Regions from separate parts of the Rhizobium sp. BR 250 genome, predicted to be linked through region 1. Evidence: predicted binding sites of a transcription regulator. Region 1 holds the regulator's gene; each other region holds the start of a gene.

Region 1 (5,216 bases):
CGTGGCAAGGCAGGCACCGAGCGGGAAACCGCCACCGATACCCTTGGCAACCGCCATGATGTCAGGCGCAACACCGGTCTGCTCATAGGCGAAGAGTTTGCCCGTGCGGCCGACGCCGGTCTGGACCTCATCGAAAATCAGCAGCATGCCATGCTCGTCGCAAAGCGAACGCAGCAGCTGGAGGAATTCCTTGCTGGGCGCGCGGATACCGCCCTCACCCTGAATGGGCTCGATCAGAAGTGCGGCCGTCTCCTGCGTGATGGCGGCCTTCAGCGCGTCGACATCGCCGAACGGCACCTGGTCGAAGCCTTCGACCTTGGGACCGAAACCTTCGAGATATTTCTGCTGGCCACCGGCGGCGATCGTCGCCAGCGTGCGGCCATGGAAGGCGCCTTCGAAGGTGACGATGCGAAACTTTTCCGGGTGACCCTTGGAATAATGATAACGGCGCGCGGTCTTGATCGCGCATTCCAGCGCTTCCGCGCCGGAATTGGTGAAGAAGACCTTGTCCGCGAATGTCGCTTCCGTCAGGCGCTTTGCGAGTTTTTCCTGTCCGGGCACTTCATAAAGGTTGGAGACGTGCCAGACCTTTTCGGCCTGGGTCTTGATCGCTTCCACGAGGTGCGGATGGGCGTGGCCCAGCGAATTGACCGCGACGCCGGCCGCAAAATCCAGATATCGCTCGCCGCTTTCCGTGAACAGCCAGACACCCTCGCCTCGCTCGAAGCGCAGGGGGGCTCTTGCAAACGTATCGAACAATGGCGCGGCGGCTTCGGCCATGGCTGTATCACTCCTTGCGCGGATGCGCTGTCAGACGGTTGTCAATAGGCTGGCGAGGTTATCCCCCGCCTGAAAATCAAAAATGCCGCCTTGCGGCGGCACCGGCACTATTGTCACTTCGCCTGCCGATGTCAACAAAAGTCCGCATTTCCCGGGCGTCTCAAGCACTAGTAGACGGTGGCGAATGAGCCCCAAGGTGTTGCCTTTCAGACTCAACTCGCCAGCAAGTTGGGGAAAACCGGAAAATCGATTCCAGATGATTCCCCCGACTCTTGCCACGGAGTCGGGCTGGCACTAGGTTAATCGCTAATTACTAGACTGCATTGCGGCGGAACTAGTCACCGAAAATCTGGCGGAAACCACGCTTGCGGCACGCCCGCGGGGCGGAGAGGGATTCTGCCGAAAATACACGCGAAAAGCGGAGAAGCGGCATGAACTGGACAGACGAGCGAGTCGAGAAACTCAAGAAATTGTGGTCCGAGGGGCTTAGCGCCAGCCAGATAGCAGCACAGCTGGGCGGTGTCAGCCGTAATGCCGTGATCGGCAAGGTCCACCGTCTCAATCTGCCGGGACGCGTCAAGGCCGGCGGCCCTGTCACTTCGGCGCGTTCCGCGCCCAAGCGCACGGCCGCCCCTGCTCCCCGCGCGACAAATTTCGCGACCCGCGTCAACGCGACGCCCGCACGGGTCTTGAGCCGCTCCAACGCGGCAACGGCACTGCATGAGGAAATCGATATCGAGACCGCCGAAGTTCTCGACTATGTTCCCTCCAGAAACGTCGTAACGCCGATTTCCCGTCGCCTGACACTGACGGAACTGACGGAACGCACCTGCAAGTGGCCGGTCGGCGATCCGCTCAAGGACGATTTTCATTTTTGCGGTTGTGAAGCACTGGAATCTTCACCCTATTGCAAGTTCCATGCAAAGCTCGCCTACCAGCCGGTGAGCGAGCGTCGCAAAGCTTGAGTGTTGCGGCACGCATTTGACACTCAAAAACTACGGGCCTTCGGGCCCGTTTTTTTATGACATAAAGTCAGAGGTTCTTTGCGGTCTCGGAATCAACCCAAGGGCAGATATCCCGCACCTCGCCTTCCTGAAAACCGGGCATGTTCCACTGTCGGCCGGTTTGAATTTCTGGACAGGGTACACGACTTTGGTCCTTGCGGAGTTTCAGCCATATCGCGACGTGGCGTGCCCAAACAAAGCGTAACGTCGTCCTTGCGATGAGGGATTGCACCAGACACTCCGGCGTCATCCTTGGGCGTGTCGCGAGGATCCGCAACCTTTGATTTTTTGACGCGCATATCCTCCGGGAGGCGTTCGCCATCAACTGCAGGCGGTCTAGAAACCGGATGGCAGCGGTGTGATCCGACAATCCGGATTTACACCGCATTTAAAGCCCCCTGAGTACGATGCCCGCTTTTGAAAAGATCCATAGTCAAAAAGCCCGAAACCGTTTCCGGTTTCGGGCTTCTAAATTTTCGGTTGCACTATCGGCCTTGGCGAAACTGTGCCGTTTGGTCTGGCTCAGGCTTCCATCGAATATCCGGCACCACGCACGGTGCGGATGACATCCTGCATATGCGAAAAATTGAGCGCCTTGCGCAGGCGTCCGACATGAACGTCGACAGTGCGCTCGTCGACATAGATATCGTGGCCCCAGACGCCATCCAGCAACTGCGAACGGGAAAACACCCGGCCCGGAGAGGTCATCAGGAACTCCAGCAGGCGGAACTCCGTCGGGCCGAGGCGCACTTCGCGGCTTTTGCGGTGAACGCGATGGGTCTCGCGATCCAGCTCGATATCACCGCATTTCAGCACCGAGGACAGAACCTCGGGACGCGCCCGGCGCAGCATGGCCTTGACGCGGGCCATGAGTTCCGGCGTCGAGAACGGCTTGACGACATAATCGTCAGCGCCGGTGGCGAGGCCGCGAACCCTCTCGCTTTCCTCGCCGCGCGCGGTCAGCATGATGATGGGCAGGCGTTCGGTTTCCGGCCGCATTCTCAAACGCCGGCACAGCTCGATGCCGGAAACACCGGGCAACATCCAATCCAGAATGAGAAGGTCCGGAATACGCTCCTGCAGCCGGATTTCCGCCTCGTCGCCACGGGGTATCGTGTCGACGTCATATCCCTCAGCCTCGAGATTGTAACGAAGCAGGACGCTCAACGCCTCCTCGTCTTCCACAACTGCAATCTTGGGCACCATATGCTAACTCCGCAAGCCTTCGCCTGTCTGTTACTCGGTCACCGAACCGAGCGTGTTGGAACTGTCGTCCTTCGGACGCTCGCCCTCCGGCTGGCTGCCGGTGGTCATGTAATAGATCGTCTCGGCGATATTGGTGGCGTGGTCGCCGATACGCTCGATGTTCTTGGCGCAGAAGAGAAGATGCGTGCAGGTGGTGATGTTGCGCGGATCTTCCATCATGTAGGTCAGAAGCTCACGGAAGAGCGACGTATACATGGCGTCGATTTCCTCGTCGCGCTCGCGGATGGCATTGGCCTTCTCGGCGGAGCGGGTGGAATAGACGTCAAGCACTTCCTTGAGCTGTACCAGCGCTAGTTCCGACAGGTGCTCGATGCCGCGGGCGAGCTTGCGCGGCACGCCGGTTCCGGCAACCGCGATCACGCGCTTGGCGGTGTTCTTGCCAAGATCGCCAACGCGCTCCAGATCAGCTGCGATACGCAGGGTGCCGATGATCTCGCGAAGGTCGGCCGCCATCGGCTGGCGTCTGGCGATGGTGACGATGGCCTTGTCGCCGATCTCGCGCTCGGAATGATCGAGGATCGCGTCGTCGGAAATGACCTTCTGGGCAAGTGCGGCATCGGAATTGACGAGCGCACGCACGGCGTCGGCGCACATCTGTTCCGCAAGACCGCCCATTTCGGCGATGCGACGTGTGAGGAATTTCAATTCGTCGTCATAGGCCGACAGAATATGCGAATGGGTCGTTGTCTGTGTCATGGTCTAGTCCTCCGGCTTGGCCTTCATGCGCGTGCCCGGAAGCGGGCACGGCAGAGGCACCAGTCTTGTTCGGTTTCGAGAAAGCGCTGGCCAGGATCAGCCGAAGCGGCCCATGATGTAATCCTGCGTGCGCTGGTCGTCCGGATTGGTGAACATCTTGTCGGTTTCGTTTTCTTCGACAAGATGACCAAGGTGGAACATGGCCGTGCGCTGGGAAACACGTGCCGCCTGCTGCATGGAGTGCGTGACGATGACGATCGTGTAATTCGTCCGCAGTTCGTGGATCAGTTCCTCGACCTTTGCAGTCGCGATCGGGTCAAGCGCTGAACAGGGTTCGTCCATCAGGATCACTTCCGGGCTGACGGCAACCGCGCGTGCGATGCACAGACGCTGCTGCTGGCCACCGGAAAGACCCGTGCCGGATTCGTGCAGACGATCCTTCACCTCGTTCCAGAGACCCGCCTTCTGCAGGCTCTGTTCGACGATCTGGTCCATATCCGCCTTGTTGCGGGCAAGCCCGTGGATGCGCGGACCGTAGGAAATGTTTTCGTAGATCGACTTCGGGAAGGGGTTCGGCTTCTGGAACACCATGCCGACGCGGGCACGCAATTCCACGACGTCAATCTGCTGATCGTAGATATCGTCGGTGTCGAGCGTGATCTTGCCGGTGACCCGGCAGCCGTCGATCGTATCGTTCATACGGTTCAGGGTACGCAGGAAGGTGGACTTGCCGCAGCCGGACGGGCCGATCAGCGCGGTCACCGTATTTTCCCGAACGTTGAGGTTCACGTCGTAAAGCGCGCGCTTTTCGCCGTAATAAACCGAAACGTCCTTGCCAATCATCTTGTATGAAACTTCATTCATTTTCTTGTCCAGCGCCTTTTCAACTGCTGCTTCCGACAACATGTTCATTGCTCAATCTCCCTCTACCAGCGCCGCTCGAAGCGGCGACGCAACAGGATTGCGCCAACATTCATGACGATGAGGAACAAAAGCAGGATGATGATAGCGCCGGATGTCCTTTCGACAAAGGCGCGTTCGGCTTCGTTCGCCCACATGTAAATCTGCACCGGCAGGGCCGTGGACGGATCCATCGGCGTTGTCGGGTAATTCGCGACGAATGCCACCATGCCGATCAGGAGCAGCGGCGCCGTTTCGCCCAGTGCGTGGGCGAGGCCGATGATGGTGCCGGTCAGGATGCCAGGCATGGCGAGCGGCAGCACATGGTGGAAGATCGTCTGCATCTTGGAAGCGCCGAGACCGAGTGCGGCGGCGCGGATCGACGGCGGCACGGCCTTCAATGCGGCACGGGTCGCGATGATGATCGTCGGCAGCGTCATCAGCGTCAGGACAAGACCGCCGACCAGCGAAGCCGAGCGCGGAAAGCCCATGAAGTTGATGAAGACCGAGAGACCGAGCAGACCGTAAACGATCGAGGGAACGGCCGCGAGATTGTTGATATTCACCTCG
Region 2 (5,216 bases), on a different contig from region 1:
GATGAAGCGGGCGAATGAGGAGGTTGTTTACGGATCGGAACTGAATGCGCGGCTGGACCGTGTCTGGGAGATCATGGAAAGCTGCATCGAGCGCGGCTTGACGCAGGAGGGCATTTTGCCCGGCGGACTGAAGGTGAAACGCCGGGCCAAGGCGATCCACGCGCAATTGCAATCGGAACGCGGGCTCAATCTTACCCAGCCGCATCAGGCCAATGACTGGATGAGCGTCTACGCCATGGCGGTGAATGAAGAAAACGCCGCCGGTGGCCGCGTGGTCACCTCACCCACCAATGGCGCGGCGGGCGTGGTGCCGGCGGTGGCACGCTATTATCTCGACCATTGCGTTGGTGCACACCGGGAAGGCATTCGCGATCTTCTGCTTGTGGCGGCGGCAATCGGCGGTCTGATCAAGCACAATGCCTCGATCTCGGGGGCGGAAGTTGGCTGCCAGGGTGAAGTCGGTTCGGCGGCGGCCATGGCGGCGGCTGGGCTTTGCGCGGTTCTGGGCGGCAGCAACGCGCAGGTGGAAAATGCCGCCGAAATCGCGCTGGAGCATCATCTCGGCATGACCTGCGATCCGGCGGCGGGGCTGGTTCAGGTTCCCTGCATCGAACGCAACGCGCTCGGTGCGATCAAGGCCGTCTCTGCGGCCAGCCTTTCGCTGCGCGGCGACGGCACCCATTTCATGCCGCTCGACAATTGCATCACCGTGATGCGCGAGACCGGCCGCGACATGCATGTGAAATACAAGGAAACCTCGCAGGGCGGCATCGCCGTCAATCTGCCCGAGTGCTGATCCATCAAGGGGGAGCAGGATTTGACCACCTATATCATGAAAGTCGCGTGCCCGGCGCGTAGCGGCATCGTCGCCGCCGTATCCGGTTATCTTGCCCGGTCCGGCTGCAACATCAACGACAGTTCGCAATTCACAGACCAGGAGACGGGCCGCTTCTTCATGCGGTTGAGCTTCGTTTCCGAGCAGGGGGCGGGCCGTGATGCGCTGCGTGACGGGTTTGGTCCCGTCGCGGCCGATTTCGATATGGAATATGACATTCACGACCTTTCGCGAAAGACGAAGGTCGTGATCATGGTCTCGCGCTTCGGCCATTGCCTGAACGATCTGCTCTATCGCTCCCGCATCGGCGCGTTGCCGGTCGAGATCGTCGCGGTGATCTCCAATCACCTCGATTACCAGAAGCAGGTGGTGAATGAGGATATTCCCTTTCACCACATCCGCGTCACGCCGGAAACGAAGCCCGAGGCGGAAGCCGCGATCCTGCAGGTGGTGCAGGATAACGGGGCGGAACTCGTCGTGCTAGCGCGCTACATGCAGGTCCTGTCGGACCGTCTGTGTCAGGAAATGTCGGGCCGCATCATCAACATCCACCATTCCTTCCTGCCGTCTTTCAAGGGTGCAAATCCCTATAAGCAGGCCTATGAACGTGGCGTACGGCTGATCGGGGCGACCGCTCATTACGTCACCGCCGATCTCGATGAAGGGCCGATCATCGAGCAGGATACGATCCGCGTGACCCACGCCCAGAGCGCGATGGATTATGTGAGCCTGGGGCGGGACGTGGAAAGCCAGGTTCTGGCCCGCGCCATCCACGCCCATATTCACCACCGGGTCTTCCTGAACGGAAACAAGACGGTCGTCTTCCCCGCATCGCCCGGAGAGCATGTCTCCGAGCGCATGGGCTGACGTGACCGCCAGCGATTAACGGCTGTTATTCGGCGGGTTGCGCTGCGGCCGCCGTGTCGGCGCGCTCGCGGTCGCCGGAAAGGCTGCGCTGACCGAGACCGATGATGGCGACTGTCGAGAGGCTCGCGACGACCGACACCCAGAAGCCATTGTTGGGGCCGAAATTGTCGATCACCCAGCCGGAGACGAAGGCACCGAACGCCATGCCGATACCGATGCCGGTCATGACCCAGGTGACACCCTCCGTCAGCATCGATTCCGGCACGCGGCGCTCGATCAGGCCGAATGAGGTGATGAAGATCGGCGAGATGGCAATGCCGCTGAGGAAGACGGCAAAGGCGAGCAGGGCAACGCTGGTATTGGCGACGAGGAGCGGCAGCGTGGTGAGTGCAAGCACGCTGACGGCGATCAGCAGTTGGCGTTGCAACGGCATTTTCGGGTTGATCGCGCCGAGAATGAGGCCGACCACGAAGGAACCGACGGCATAAACGCCGATGACGAGGCTCGCGGTTTCCGGCTGACCGAGTTGTTTGGTGATTGCGACGGCGCTCACTTCGGCCGTGGCGAAAGTCGAGCCGACAAAGATCAGGGCGAGCGTGATGATCTGGACCGGGCGCAGGGAGATGGCCGAACGCTGCCGGTGTCCGCTTTCAACCGGCCGCACCTTCGGTTCGGTCGAACGTTGCAGCAGGAAGGCAAAGGTGCCGAGCGCCAGGAAGGCGGTGCTGATCATCATGCCGGCCTCCGGAAAGAGGGAAACCGCAAGGCCGACGGAAAGCGAGGCGCCGGCGATATAGACAAGTTCGTCGGCGGCGGATTCAAAGGCGAAAGCCGTGTTGAGTTCCGGCCGGTCGCGGAAGATTTCCGTCCAGCGTGCGCGCATCATGGCGGGAATGCTGGGCATGGCGGCGGCGAGGAAGGCCGAAAGGAAGAGCGTCCAGGCCGGCCACCTCTGATGTGTCGCGATAATCAGCGCCGCAAAGGCGATGACCGAGACGATGGTGGCAGGGATGAGGATGCGGCTCTGCCCCTTGCGATCCACCAGCCGGGAGATTTGCGGCGATGCCGCGGCGTTGGTCAAGGCGAAGGTGGCGGAGACGGCGCCGGCCAGCCAATATTCCCCATGGGTCTGTGACAGCATGGCGACGATGCCGATCGGGGCCATGGCGATGGGAAGGCGGGCGAAGAAGCCGGCGGCGGAAAAGCCTTTTGCACCTGGAGCGCGGAAAATTTCTCTGTATGGATTAGACATCGGGATGCACCTTGTTCAGAGGGTGTCCACCACATACATACGTGGCGTATGTGAATGAGATAATTGCATACGGAGCGTATGTCAACTAATATACGCGTCGTATGCGAAGATTGGAGAAAAAATTGCGTAAACCTCGCAGTGAAATGATTGCCGAGACGCGGGCGAAGCTTCTGGCTGCCGGCCGTGAGGCCTTTGGCAGCATCGGTTACGCGGAAGCATCGATGGACGACTTCACCGCCGGGGCAGGTCTCACCCGCGGCGCGCTCTATCATCACTTTGGCGATAAAAAGGGTCTGCTGATGGCCGTTGTGGCCGAAATCGACGCGGAGATGACGAAAAGGCTCTGTGACATCTCCTCAAGGGCCGAGACCCGGTGGCAGGGTTTTGTCGAGGAAAATCTCGGTTATGTGCGCATGGCTCTGGAACCCGAAATCCAGCGGATCATGTTTCGCGACGGGCCGGCGGTTCTCGGCGATCCATCCCGCTGGCCAAATGCCAATGGCTGTATCTCAGCCGTTGCGCGCAGCCTCAGCGCGCTGAAGGAAGAGGGCACCATAGGCGATATCGATCCGGAGGCATGCGCCCGTTTCATCAATGCGGCGAGCAGCAGTGCCGCCCAATGGATCGCGAATTCCGACGACCCGGAGACGACCTCGAAACGGGCTGTGGACAGTTTCCGGACTTTTCTGGAAGGGTTGCGGATCAAGAAAGACTGAGCCGCAGCCTTACAAGGCTCTGCGAATTTCCCGCAACGCCCGATATGGTGGGTTGCAAGTCATGCAACTGTCATGTGGCGGGTCTAGGAGGGGGTGTGGTTTTCACACGTCTCGAGAGGGGAATATGCGCAAAATCGTTGCTGCTTTGGTCGCCACGACCGTTCTTGCCGGCGCCGTTCAGGCTGCCGAGGTTTATCCGCTTGATCGTGCTACGATCCTGACCGGTTCGCCGTTCGATTTCAAAGTCGAGTTCGCTTCCGTCGTGAAGCCGGAAGACGTCAAGATCACCGTCAATGGCCAGGATTACAAGGCTGCTCTCGGCAAGGACGCGGAATTCGTCGCCGAGGAAAAGAACAAGGACAAGGTGCTCGGTTCGGCCGTCATCCTGCGCGGCGTTTCGATCGCCAATGCCGGTGACTACAAGGTCGAGGTTTCGGCCGGTGCCGAAACCAAGAATGTCACCTGGACCGTTTATGGCACGCCTGCCCAGGCAAAGGCCAAGAACGTCATCTTCCTGATCGCCGACGGCCTTTCCGTCGCCCATCGCACGGCCGCCCGCATCATGTCCAAGGGCATGACCGAGGGTAAGGCCAATGGCCGTCTCAACATGGATGACGTGCCGCCGGTCGCCTTCATCGGCACCTCCGCCACCGATGCCGTCGCCACCGACAGCGCCAACACCATGTCGGCTTACATGACCGGTCACAAGACCGCCGTGAACGCCATCGGCGTTTATGCCGACCGCACCCCGGCCTCGCTTGACGATCCGAAGGTGGAAACCTTGGCCGAAGCCCTGCGCCGCCAGACGAAGAAGTCGATCGGCATCATCTCCACCGCCGAAGTGCAGGATGCGACCCCGGCTGCCGTCGTTTCCCACACCCGCAAACGTGGCGACAAGGCCGAAATCAATGGCATGCTGTTCGATGTGAAGCCGGATGTGCTTCTCGGCGGCGGTTCCGCCTACTTCCTGCCGCAGGCCACGGCCGGCTCCAAGCGCAAGGACGACAAGGACTATATCGCCCTGTTCAAGGAAGCTGGCTATACGCTCGCGACCAGCAAGGCCGAACTCGCAACGGCTGCCGGCACCAATACCGGCAAGATTCTCGGCCTGTTCCACACCGGCAACATGGATACCGCGCTCGACCGCGAGTTCCTGAAAAAGGGCACCACGGCCAAGTTCCCGGACCAGCCGGGCCTCGTCGAAATGACCAAGGTTGCGCTCGACAATCTGTCGAAGAACCCGGAAGGTTTCTTCCTGATGGTTGAAGCCGCCAATGTCGACAAGATGTCCCATCCGCTGGACTGGGATCGCGCTGTCGTCGACACGATCGAATTCGACAAGACCATCGGCATTGCCCGCGAATTTGCAGCGAAGAACCCCGATACGCTGATCATCGTCACCGGTGACCACACGCATGGCGTTTCCATCATCGGCACCGTTGATGACGACAAGCCGGGCACCGAAATGCGGGAAAAGGTCGGCACCTATGCCGAAGCCGGCTTCCCGAACTACGAAGACAAGAACGGTGACGGTTATCCGGACAGG
Region 3 (5,216 bases), on a different contig from region 1:
GGTTCTGCACTTCACCGAAGTCACGCGACAAAGACTTACCCGCCTTGATGGCGGCCTGAACCATGACATTGAGAAGGGCTGAACGGGCCATCGATGTTGTTTCCTGGAAAGCTTGCGAGCCGCCCGAAGTGCAACGGGCAGGCACGTCATTATTTTCTTGAATTGAAAGTTTGCGGTTCAAGACCACAAAACGCGCGGAAATTCAAGGCAAAAAGCCCGAATGAGAATGTCGGCGACGAAGGAAAGGCAGTTGCATCACGTCGGGCGGAAACGATTTGCCGCTTCGATCGCCTTTTTCTGCTGCTCGTCGGTGATGCCGAGATAAAAGTCCTCGAGCCTCGGATCCTTCAGACCGGCGCGGCGGGAAAGCACATACCATTTGGCCGCCTCCACGGGATCCGGCCGGGTGCCGAGCGCCTGCACGTAAAGATGCGCCACCTTGTTCTGCGCCACGACATTGCCGCGTTGTGCCGCGCCATAAAGCCAGCGGAAGCCCTCATCCAGATTGCGCTCGCCGCCAAAACCATTGACGAGCCAGATGCCGAGATCGACCTGCGCCGTATCGTAACCCGCCTTCGCGGCCCGCATCAGCCAGTCCCGCGCCTTGGCTTTCTTCTCGGCCGGCACATCCTTGACCGTCCAGTAGATTTGCGAGACCGCATATTGCGCGTCGGCAATGCCCTGATCGGCGGATTTTTCGTAGAACGGCAAGGCCATCAAGAGCCCCTTGGCACCGGGATTTTCCGAAACCAGAATCTGGCCCCAGTTGAACTGGGCAGAGGCATTGCCGGCTTCCGCCGCACGCCGCATGAAATCGTCAGCCTTTGCCTTGTCACGGGTGACGAATTTGCCTTCCATCAGGATCAACGCGAATTTGAACATGGCGACGGGATCGCCGCCGCCAGCCGCCTGCTGATACCAGAAAGTGGCGGTCTTTTCGTCGCGGGCGATGCCGAGACCCCGCGACATCATTTCCGCTACCAGCGTCTGGGCAGCCGCATCGCCGTTCTGGGCACGGTTCAGTGCCTTGTCGAGCGCCTGCACATATTCGCCGCGCTGGAAATGGCCATAGGCTTCGTCCACCCGGCCCTTGAATTCCTTTTCCGGCGGCAGGGCCGGCAGATCCGCGCCCATGCGCTGATAGACATTCACGCCTGCAGAAGGCTGCAAGTCCTTCTGCTCTTCGGATTGCACCCTGCCCTGACGGGTCGGCTGAGCCTCGTTTTCCAGCTGGCGGGAAAGCGCATTGCTTTCGCTCTGCGGCCCGGACTGGGCAAAAGCGACACCCGCCGGCGCGCCGAAAGCAAGCGCCAGCAGCGAAACGGAAAGGCAGAGGTGAACGGAGCGCATGATCATCGCCTGTATCAACCGTCAAACCGTGGCGCTTTTTCGTCAAGCAGGGCGTTGATTTCAGAAACGGCCTGGGCAGCGCCGCTGGCATTGTCGAAAACACCGCTGCGCATCGCCACGAACTCCACGCCGGTTTCGGCAACGGCAAGCACCGACGACGGATCCGTGCCGCCCATGACGATGGCCGGGATTTCGATCATCGACGCCCACCACTCGCCAAGTGCCAGATTTTTGGGATGCGCCTCCGGCTTGATATCGCCTTCCAGCTTTCCAAAGAACACATAGTCCGGATTGCACTCGCCCTGCTCCAGCGCCTTGTGACGGTCGTCCGCAGTGCCGCCGCCAACGATCAGCTTCGGCGTGAATTTTTCCACCGCCTCGGCAAGCGCCTCGGCATTGCCGACCACATGCAGGCCATCCGCCTTGACCCGACCGGCGACCCGACTGTCACCGGCGATGAGCGCTGCCGCCCCGGCCTTCTGGACGACGGGCACGATCAGTTCCGCGCGTTTTTGGAAGGCGGCGTCATCCAGACCATATTGCGGAATGATGACCGAAGCGACATCGCCGCCCCGCAGCGCGTCTTCCACATCTGTCACCTGCTTTTGCACATCGTCCGCTTGCGGAACGATCAGGACAAGGCGGCAACGGTCTTCAACAATGCTCATCGTTTCGTCCATTTCAGGCAGAGGACGCTTATGGCGCGATCTGCACTCGTTTTCATATGACAAATCCGATAAACCGGACCGGCGAAAGGATCAACCATACATCCATGCTGACCGATTTTCATTTTTATCTCGTCGCCATCCCCGCAGTCGTGCTTGTCGGCCTTTCCAAGGGGGGGCTTGGCGGCGCGCTGGCACTGATGGGCGTGCCACTGATGGCACTTGCCGTTTCGCCCGTGCAGGCGGCGGCGATCTTCCTTCCGATCCTGATCGTCATGGATATCGTGGCTCTCTGGGCGTGGCGAGGGCACAATCACCGGGAAACGCTGCTCATCATGCTGCCCGGCGCCATCGCCGGCATCGCACTCGGCTGGGCGACATCCAGCCTCATTTCCGCAAATGCCATGCGGCTTGTCGTCGCCTCGGTCACGATCCTGTTCGTGCTGCGTTATTTTTACGAGAGCTTCAAGAGCCGCAAAGGCCAGGAAATTCCGGCCAAACCGCAAAGACCGGCCGCCGCGACACTCTGGTCCAGCCTGTCCGGTTATGCGAGCTTCGTCGCCCATGCCGGTGGACCGCCCTTTCAGATTTATGTCCTGCCGCTGAAGCTCGATCCCAAGACCTATACCGGCATGAGCGTGCGTTTCTTCGCCATCATGAACGCAATCAAGCTCATCCCCTATTTCGCTCTCGGCGCGCTCGACGCAACGAACCTCAAGACCTCGGCCACCCTGCTGCCGGTGGCGATGCTGGCGACGCTTGCCGGCGCAAGGGTGGTAAAATATCTGAAACCGGCCGTGTTTTACCCGCTGATGTATGCCATGGCGTTGATTGCGGCGCTGAAACTGCTGTGGGACGGGCTGCCATTCTAAAATCCGGCAATAAAAAAGCTCTGGCAGCAGGTTTTCGCCGCCAGAGCTTGAGAGGCTCAGACCGCCCGCCCCTCATTCATCGAGGGCCGGCGGCCTGGCATAATTCAATGTCTTGTCGAGGCTTTGAGCCTCTGCAGTTCATCCTTCAGGCGCAGTTTTCGACGTTTAAGGTCCGCGATCTCTCTATCGTCAGACGACGGGGAAGCAAGAATACTTTCGAGCTCCTCCTCCAGAGCACCGTGTTTCTTTTCGAGCGATGCAATATGAGCCTGAATGGTCATGCGGCACGTCCTTCCTTTTTGAACCTACCTCCAGCTCTCCATCGCTGGAGTTTCAGGTTTACGACGGCAATGTGACACGGATCGCGCCGCTTGTCGAAGGCGAAATGAAGGCAATAAGTGGGCAATTTGGTCGCAAGGGATAACTTCCCGTTACCGCGATTTGATGATAGAGCCTCCAGAACGGATGACATACACGCCGGAGCCGATCCGGCGGCATAAAATGGGGATGACGAGATGCCCGATCAGGACCAGGCGGACATCAGGCTCACGCTGGCGCGGCTGCGCCAGGAGCATGAGGATTATGACGCGGCGATCAACGCGATGATCCAGACCAGCTGCGATGCGCTGAGAATACAGCGCATGAAAAAGAAGAAGCTGGCCGTCAAGGACAAGATGACCCAGCTGGAAGACCAGGTCATTCCCGATATCATCGCCTGAGCCGGAGAGATTACGTGACAGCAGAAACGCCCCCCGTCGCCATCATCATGGGCAGCCAGTCCGACTGGGAAACCATGAAGAACGCCGCCGATACGCTGGATGCGCTCGACGTGGAATATGAAGCCCGCATCATTTCCGCCCACCGCACCCCGGACCGGCTTTATGACTTTGCCAACGGCGCAAAGGACGAGGGCTTCAAGGTCATCATCGCCGGTGCGGGCGGTGCCGCCCACCTGCCGGGCATGACGGCCGCCATGACCCCGCTTCCGGTCTTCGGGGTTCCTGTACAGTCAAAGACCATGTCCGGTCAGGACAGCCTCTATTCCATCGTGCAGATGCCCGCAGGCATTCCCGTCGGCACGCTTGCCATCGGCAAGGCCGGCGCCATCAATGCCGCCCTTCTGGCCGCGGCGGTTCTGGCGCTCAGCGACGAGGACCTCGCCGACCGGCTGGATGCCTGGCGCGCCCGCCAGTCGGCAGCCGTCGCGGAATATCCCATGGATAGCACCCAGTGACGAAAAACGTGATGGCAAAGACGACCAACCTGACCATCGGCATCATCGGCGGCGGGCAGCTTGGCCGCATGCTCGCCATGGCCGCAGCCCGCCTCAACCACCGCACCATCGTGCTGGAGCCGCAGGCCGATTGTCCGGCCGCGCAGGTTTGCAATGACCAGATCGTCGCGGAATATGACGACGAAAAGGCGCTTGCGGAGCTCGCAAGCCGCTGCGATGTCGTCACCTACGAATTCGAAAACGTGCCTGTCGCGGCCGCCGAAAAACTCAGCGCCTCCGTGCCCGTCTATCCGCCGGCGCAGGCGCTCAGCGCTTCGCAGGACCGGTTGACGGAGAAACGTTTCCTCAACGGTTGCGGCATTCCGACCGCCGATTTCCACGCCGTGGACAGTCAGGATGAGCTGGAAGCCGCTCTCGCTGCGTTTGGCGGCAAGGGCGTGCTGAAAACCCGCCGGATGGGTTATGACGGCAAGGGCCAGCGTCTCTTCAAGGGCGGCGATGACCTTACAGGCGCCTTTGCGGCCCTTGGCGGCGTGCCGCTTATCCTCGAAAGCTTCATCGCCTTCGAACGGGAGATTTCGATCATCGCCGCCCGTTTCAAGGACGGCACCGTCACCTGTTACGACCCGGCCGAAAACGTTCATCTGAACGGCATTCTGCACACCTCGACGGTGCCGGCCGCCCTTTCCGATGCCGCAAGGGCTGTTGCCGTACAATCGGCGGAAAAACTTCTCGCCGCGCTCGATTATGTCGGCGTCATCGGCATCGAATTCTTTGTCCTGCCGGATGGTTCGCTGGTTGCCAATGAGATGGCGCCACGCGTTCACAATACCGGCCACTGGACGGAAGCGGCTTGCGTGATCTCGCAGTTCGAACAGCATATCCGCGCCGTTTCGGGCCTTGCCCCCGGCAGCACGGATCGCCATTCCGATTGTGTCATGACCAACCTGATCGGTGACGACATCAACGATGTGCCGGCATGGCTTTCGAAAAAAGACTGTCTCGTGCATCTCTATGGCAAGACGGAAGCACGGCCAGGCCGCAAGATGGGCCATGTGACCGAGCTTCTGCACACAGGAAAAGCCTAGTCTTTTA

The links. The regulator PhoB, encoded in region 1, activates phosphate uptake and scavenging genes when phosphate is short. The targets are predictions, from matches to a motif close to TGTCATNNANCTGTCAT.
Region 2: QD336_RS16630 (alkaline phosphatase) is a predicted target of PhoB. The motif match lies at 3,728-3,744, and genes of this name have one in related genera.
Region 3: QD336_RS17575 (YdcH family protein) is a predicted target of PhoB. The motif match lies at 3,229-3,245, and genes of this name have one in related genera.

The regions. Positions count from the first base shown of each region.
Region 1 covers NZ_JARWKW010000003.1:47,755-52,970, forward strand. The annotation lists gene QD336_RS05470 (aspartate aminotransferase family protein) at 1-780, opposite strand, end outside; gene QD336_RS05475 (GcrA family cell cycle regulator) at 1,212-1,745, shown strand; gene phoB (phosphate regulon transcriptional regulator PhoB) at 2,307-2,990, opposite strand; gene phoU (phosphate signaling complex protein PhoU) at 3,021-3,746, opposite strand; gene pstB (phosphate ABC transporter ATP-binding protein PstB) at 3,843-4,658, opposite strand; gene pstA (phosphate ABC transporter permease PstA) at 4,673-5,216, opposite strand, start outside.
Region 2 covers NZ_JARWKW010000010.1:38,504-43,719, reverse strand. The annotation lists gene QD336_RS16650 (L-serine ammonia-lyase) at 1-796, shown strand, start outside; gene purU (formyltetrahydrofolate deformylase) at 818-1,702, shown strand; gene QD336_RS16640 (MFS transporter) at 1,728-2,954, opposite strand; gene QD336_RS16635 (TetR/AcrR family transcriptional regulator) at 3,077-3,670, shown strand; gene QD336_RS16630 (alkaline phosphatase) at 3,795-5,216, shown strand, end outside.
Region 3 covers NZ_JARWKW010000011.1:4,336-9,551, forward strand. The annotation lists gene QD336_RS17555 (inositol monophosphatase family protein) at 1-91, opposite strand, end outside; gene QD336_RS17560 (tetratricopeptide repeat protein) at 256-1,356, opposite strand; gene QD336_RS17565 (thiamine phosphate synthase) at 1,365-2,018, opposite strand; gene QD336_RS17570 (sulfite exporter TauE/SafE family protein) at 2,123-2,887, shown strand; gene QD336_RS17575 (YdcH family protein) at 2,992-3,168, opposite strand; gene QD336_RS17580 (YdcH family protein) at 3,403-3,606, shown strand; gene purE (5-(carboxyamino)imidazole ribonucleotide mutase) at 3,654-4,121, shown strand; gene QD336_RS17590 (5-(carboxyamino)imidazole ribonucleotide synthase) at 4,133-5,209, shown strand.